3 regions of the Candidatus Thiodiazotropha sp. AKAK2 genome follow, and region 3 is predicted to be linked to each of the others. Evidence: predicted binding sites of a transcription regulator. Region 3 holds the regulator's gene; each other region holds the start of a gene.

Region 1 (2,272 bases), on a different contig from region 3:
TCGGTTGTTTCAGCATCGGGCTGTTTACTGCGTTGTTCCTTCTTGCGGCGTTTGTCCATCTCCCTGAGCTTGGCCTTGTGCTGCTTTTTGTACTGATCTATGCCTTTCTGGATACCCATAGCGATCAGTTTGGTTTGTTCCTTGGTCTGACCTGGGCGCTGAGTGGCACGGGCGATCTGCATGGCTTCAGTTACAGTCTCTTGGGAGGGGGTCTGGTTGTTTTTGCTTTTGGCCATCTGTGTTTATCAATTGATTATGGTCGTGACATTATCGCGAATTTTTGGATTTTTTAGAATCTCAAATGACGTTATACGATTTTGTGTTAGGTCAAGTTTTTTATCGATTCGGTAAACCGGCTTTATAACGGTGAGGCAGCGGTAGTAAGTTGATATGGAATATCGAACAGTGAGAAGTTGTAGGGCTTGTTAACGACAGGCCAGTAATCCCTTAAAGGTAGAATCTATGGCAATATAGGAACGGATTTCATTGTATAGCTTAAGTAAGGAAAGATAAATGATAGGGAGGAGTTGGGGGCTTATCCTCAATTTGATCCCACTTATGGTTATCCGGTCAGCTACTATTTCGACAAAACAGATAACAGTTGTGATGGAGAATCGTTGTTGATCAGAGATTTTCAGTAGCATTCATAGGTGGTTTGGATCTTCAAGCAGTTGAGTGGAGGTCTTTTTTACAGACATTCAACAGAAGATATTCTCATCAGACCCTATTTGGTGGGGCATAGCCCCACCCTACACCCTGAAATCCATGGTAGGGTGGGGCCATGCCCCACCAAATAGGGTCTGAGTAAGCACCATTCAGGGTTGTTTTTTATGGCCTTGTGCAGATTATGAATCTTTGATCGTCAGTCACTGCCCTGGCTTATACCTTGCAAAATTAAGTGCTAGATTGCTTTCAGCTAGATGAAACGTATTTATTCCGGACACTAGGGCCTATTGGATTCTTGTTAACAGGCCCTAGTGGGCTGGTGCCGGGATGACCTAGGCAGAATGAATCCCTTTCTCCTTTCTGAAGTCTGCTTGAAATACTCGTTAACTCCTATCTTCAATCTTCATAAGCAGCTGTTTTTACAGACTGGTCCGTAAATTGCAGAGTTCTTGTCAAAGTCGACCAAGTGAAGATTTCAAGACAGGAGCCAAACCATGGATCGCATGCTTTACGTCGCGATGAGCGGTGCCAAAGAGACGCTGATGGCACAGGCGAGCAACTCCAACAATCTGGCCAATGTGAACACCCCGGGATTCATGGAAGATCTCAACCAGTTCCGCAGTATGCCTGTGTTTGGGCCCGGTTACCCCACCCGGGTCTACGCCCTGGACGAGCGCCCTGACATCAATTTCCACAAGGGCAGCCTGCAGACCACCGGCAATCCCCTGGATGTGGCGATCAATGGCGAGGGCTATTTTGCTGTACAGGCCCCGGATGGCTCCGAGGCCTATACTCGCCGTGGCGATCTCAAAGTGGATGCCAATGGCCTGGTGACGAACGGCGAAGGTTTGCCGGTGATCGGCAATGGTGGACCGCTTGCCTTGCCGCCCATGGAGCGTCTCGAGATCGCGCCGGACGGCACCATCACGATTCTCCCCGAAGGCGCCACCCCGGAAGCACTGGCCATCGTTGACCGGGTCAAGATGGTCAATCCACCACGGGACGCGCTCTACAAAGGCGAAGATGGTCTGTTGCGCATGAAAGAGGGGGGTGAGGCGGACGCGGATGCCGCTACCCAGCTGGTTTCAGGCAGCATCGAGAGCAGCAACGTAAATGTGGCTGACGCTCTCGTAAACATGATTGAGCTTTCGCGCAAATTCGAGCTGCAGGTGAAGATGATGAAAAACGCCGAAGAGATGGATAAGGCATCGGCCAGCCTGATGAATATGAGCTGATGTTGGCAGGCAATTTGCACAATACCTATTAAACAGTAACGCAACGAGGAAGAGACTATGTACCCGGCACTGTGGATCGCTAAAACCGGATTGGATGCTCAGCAGACCAACATGTCTGTGATCTCCAACAATCTCTCCAATGTAAATACCACCGGCTTCAAGCGTGATAGGGCCGTGTTCAATGATCTGATCTACCAGAACCTGCGTCAGGTAGGTGCTCAATCCTCTGAGAATACCGAGCTGCCATCGGGTCTGATGGTCGGCACCGGTGTGCGGGTGGTGGCGACTCAGAAAGAGCACAGCCAGGGCAATATCGTACAGACCGGCAACTCCCTCGATGTGGCGGTTCAGGGTAAAGGCTATTTCCAGGT
Region 2 (2,272 bases), on a different contig from region 3:
GCAATCTGTTGTTACTCGATGAGCCAACCAATGATCTGGATGTGGAGACCCTGCGGGCGCTGGAGGAAGCGCTGCTCTCCTTCCCGGGTTGTGCTGTGGTAATCAGCCATGATCGCTGGTTTCTCGACAGAATCGCCACCCATATCCTGGCCTTTGAAGGTGACTCGGGTGTGGTTTGGTTTGAAGGAAATTATGCAGACTATGAAGCTGATCGTAAGCGCCGTCTGGGCGCTGAAGCGGATCAGCCACACCGTATCAAATACAAGCGTTTGAGCTGATCCCTATCGCCCTCTTTGAGGGGGCGAAATCTACGCGGATCAAACGTACTCAGACGGTTTACCCATCATTTGTAGCGTCGCCCGCAACCTCTCTCCATGGGGCTGTCGACAATCTGATCAACCGCTGCCTGATCCATCACCTGAGCCTGATAAACCATCCCCCGGCTCTCTATCTGTCTGACAAATGCCCGCAGATGGTTTCTGGATCCACACAACAGCTTCTGGTAGAGACTGGTCAAACCGCTATTCTCCGTGGCTTCCAGCATCTCATGGAGGTCCTGCATATCCACCTCTTCAATCAAAGCACCGGTGAGAAGGGCATCCATTTCAGAGCTTGTGCCCTGCAGGATCAGGCTGTCGTAGAGTGCCTGTAGCTCCTGATTGCCGAACACACCTGGCTGCAGTGCGGGATCGACCAGACCGTAGCGCTGCAGTTGCGCCAGTACAGAGTCCATATGGCGCTGCTCAGCCGAGGCGATATTACTGAAGATAAACAAACCCCATTGCTGATAGAGCAGATCATAAACGTCCCGCGCCACCTTCTCCTCCTCTCTGAGCAACAGTAGGTGTTGGGCCTCCTCTGAGGTAAGGCTGTCGACAACCTGCTCCTGACCTCCACGCCAGCCACGACCGTTTCCACCCCCCCAACCAGCGTGTACCTGAGTCAGTATCAGAATTGACAACGCAATCAACAAAGTTATTTTTCGAACCATCTGAAAAATCTCCATTTAAACAAGTAACCGGACTCAGCAGATATCAGGCCAGTATTTTTGTTATATGAATTCAGTTGGTTACGACAAATCGGTCAGGATTGAACGGATGAAAATCTGAGATATCACTTACCAATTGGGTGATATCACCCAGATTGCAGAGCTTAAACAGTCACACCTGTGAAGCGTGGCACAGTGTGTTGCAGCTTGACTAGGTGGATTATTCTGCGTCAAGCAACAGGTGGGGAAAAGAGTATGAATTGCAGCACAGATGTGGGGATTGAGTGCCACTCATACCGCGCCACAGAAAGCGTATCATCCGGGATATCACACAGCTCAGAAGCCTCAACCGATCTTATTCCATAGCCTCAAACAGGTTATATGGCAGTGGTAGTCAACAGACAAAGAAACCTTTTGAACGCAGAAAATCGAGCATATGTTCACGCTTCTTTCCCTGCATGGCTTGTGCGGTGGCATGCGACCAGTCGGTCAGTTTCACATTGGCGCCACGACCGACATAGTATTTTGACATCTGCTCATCGTAATCAGCCAATCTATCCGGATCCAACTCCTGGTATCGCTCCTGATGCAGAATGCTCTCCACCGGCATCCTGGGTTTCACCTCGGTATTCGCATCCGGCCAGCCCAGACACATTCCAAACAGTGGCACAACTCTGTGGGGGAGTTCGAGCTGCTCCACTACCACTTCTGGCTGATTGCGAATACCGCCGATAAAGACACCCCCCAAACCCTGGGATTCAGCGGCCAACATCACATTCTGTCCCATCAAAGCCACATCGATTACCGCCGCGAGCCCATGTTCGCTATAGCCTTCCAATTCGCCTTTGCCCACTGCTTCACAAATCTGATTGATACGCCGGAGGTCAGCACAAAAAACCAGAAACTCCGCCGCTTTCTCAATCCATACTTGACCTCCAGCAGCCATGGCGATTGCTTGTCTCGCTTCAGGGCGGGTCACCCGAATGACTGAATAGGCCTGAATAAAACTTGATGTCGCTGCAGCCTGTCCGCAACTGATCAACGTATCCAACTGCCCTGGATCCAGGGGTTTGTCGAGAAACCGCCTCACCGAGCGGTGATTGATCTGTAATTGCTGTGTTGCTGTCAGTGCCATTGCAGGTCGGCCCTCATTAGAATTCAGAAAACTTGCACATGTTGTTTATTTGCAGAAATAACAACCATAAGCGCAATCAATCTGATTTATAGACTGATGAATATGTGCTGAAAACGGAATTTAGATCCTCAAGTATTCATTCACTCGAA
Region 3 (2,272 bases):
CCGGGGTCGATCCGATTGCCGTGATCGATATAAAAAAGATCATCCAGCACCTGAAATCGCTAAAGATTGGGATCCTGATAACCGATCATAATGTTAGGGAGACACTGGATATATGCGACCGGGCCTACATTATCAACAGTGGTAAAGTGCTGGCGGAGGGAACCACTGAGGAGATTCTCGATAACCAGGAGGTACGCAGTGTCTACCTGGGTGAGAATTTTACGATGTGAGTCTATAGCGCTGTTTTTTAATGGATTAAACAGGGGGCGGCAGGTAAGCCGAAGGTGGTGTCAATGAGCGTGGAATATACTGGAGTGCAAAGTGAATCCAGGAGAATCGACTCAGTGAAGAAGAATCTTTCCGTAGACGGCTATTTTTAGCTAAAATGAGAATAAAGACATACAAATAACATACCAGGTTCAAAGATATCTCTGCTATGAAGCAGGCTCTACAGCTCCGACTCGGACAACATCTCACCATGACACCTCAATTGCAGCAGGCAATCCGCCTGTTGCAGCTCTCTGCGCTCGATCTGAGCCAGGAGGTTCAGGAGGTGCTTGAGACCAACCCGATGCTCGAGGGCGAAGAGGAGTTCAGCACTCAACTGCAAAAGGAGGGGGATGCTCAGGAGAGTGGCGAGCAGACCCGCGAGAGCAAGGAAGTCGAGGGGTCGAATGATATCAATAACGAGCGGGAGATTAAGACCGACAGCAGTCAGCTGACTGAGGATCTGCCGGTGGACAGTGAATGGACCGATGTCTACGACAGTTACCTGCCACCGGCCAGCAGCGGCGGTGATGCCGCAGACCATGACTATCTGGTACAGCGTAGCGGCACTGTAACCCTGCATGACCATCTGGTCTGGCAGATGACCCTGACCCCTTTTACCGAACAGGATATCCTGATAGCCACCACCCTGATCGACAGTATCGATGAGGACGGTTACTTCAAAGGCGATCTGCAGGAGATTCTGAGTTCGCTGAATGATGAGGAAGCGACTCTGGAGGATATCGAGGCGGTGCTGCACCGGATTCAGGCATTCGATCCACCGGGTGTCGGAGCCCAGGGCGCCCAGGACTGCCTGCTGATTCAGCTGCGTCAATTGGCGGAAGAGACCCCCTATCGGGATCAGGCGATAAAACTCTGCCGGGATCACTTCAATCTGCTCTCCGCCCAGGATCAGAATCAGATCATACGTCGCATGAAGGTGGATCAGCAGGAGCTCGCCGCCATGATGCGCCTGATCAGAACCCTGAATCCCCATCCGGGCACGGCCATTGCAAACAGTGAGCCTGAATATGTGATTCCGGATGTCTTCGTCAGCAAGCGTAACAACCGCTGGGTTGTGGAGCTGAATGGCGAGGTTACCCCCAAACTTCGGGTCAACAATGATTACGCCAGACTGATCCGGCGGGCGGATCAGAGCGACGACAATACTTTTCTGAAGAATCATCTGCAGGAGGCACGCTGGTTCATTAAAAGCCTGATGAGCCGTAATGAGACTATTCTGCGCGTAGCGAGTAAGATTGTTGAATATCAGCGGGGCTTTTTTGAACATGGCGAGGAGGCTATGAAGCCGCTGGTTTTAAGGGATATTGCCGAGGCGCTGGAGATGCATGAATCGACCATTTCCCGGGTGACGACCCAGAAATATATGCATACCCCGCGTGGCACGTTGGAGTTCAAGTATTTCTTCTCCAGCCACGTCAATACCAGTGCCGGGGGAGAGTGCTCCTCCACTGCGATTCGTGCACTGATTAAAAAATTGATTGCCGCTGAGAATACAAGCAAACCGCTCAGTGACAACAAGATCGCCGCCATCCTATCGGAGCAGGGCATCAAAGTGGCCCGCCGAACGGTGGCAAAGTATCGTGAATCGATGAGCATACCGCCATCGAATGAGCGTAAACGACTGATGTAGGTGAATCGATCTGTCAGGTAGGATGTCTATGAAAACAGGGGTTGTGGTAAAAGCCGAATCCGGCTTCATGGTCAGCCTGATCGATGATTTCGGGAATCGATTCAACGAGTCGGTCAGAGTGATGAGCCAACTCATCTAAGACAGGAGATAATTATGCAAATAAGCGTTACCGGTCATCATGTGGAAGTAACCGATGCCTTGAAAAGCTATGTAGATAATAAATTCGAACGTCTTGAGCGGCATTTTGATAATGTTATCAATGTGCATGTCATCTTGAGCGTTGAGAAGCTGAGGCAAAAGGCGGAAGCCACCATGCAAGTGAACGGTGCCAGCGTATTCGCTGATTCAGTG

Evidence for each region. Region 3 encodes sigma-54, which starts transcription at its own class of promoters, with help from an activator protein. Its sites were predicted from a motif close to TGGCANGNTNCNTGCTT; they were not measured.
Region 1: a site for sigma-54 is predicted at 876-892, ahead of flgF (flagellar basal-body rod protein FlgF). Genes of this name have one in related genera too.
Region 2: a site for sigma-54 is predicted at 1,026-1,042, ahead of AC4IE8_RS00290 (DUF2202 domain-containing protein). Genes of this name have one in related genera too.

Annotation. Positions count from the first base shown of each region.
Region 1 covers NZ_JBSYOP010000036.1:36,016-38,287, reverse strand. Annotated here, with positions in the region: gene AC4IE8_RS18250 (DUF2956 domain-containing protein) at 1-236, opposite strand, end outside; gene flgF (flagellar basal-body rod protein FlgF) at 1,161-1,901, shown strand; gene flgG (flagellar basal-body rod protein FlgG) at 1,959-2,272, shown strand, end outside.
Region 2 covers NZ_JBSYOP010000002.1:15,736-18,007, forward strand. Annotated here, with positions in the region: gene ettA (energy-dependent translational throttle protein EttA) at 1-278, shown strand, start outside; gene AC4IE8_RS00290 (DUF2202 domain-containing protein) at 344-991, opposite strand; gene nfsA (oxygen-insensitive NADPH nitroreductase) at 1,383-2,123, opposite strand.
Region 3 covers NZ_JBSYOP010000031.1:85,410-87,681, reverse strand. Annotated here, with positions in the region: gene lptB (LPS export ABC transporter ATP-binding protein) at 1-230, shown strand, start outside; gene AC4IE8_RS14375 (RNA polymerase factor sigma-54) at 437-1,921, shown strand; gene hpf (ribosome hibernation-promoting factor, HPF/YfiA family) at 2,075-2,272, shown strand, end outside.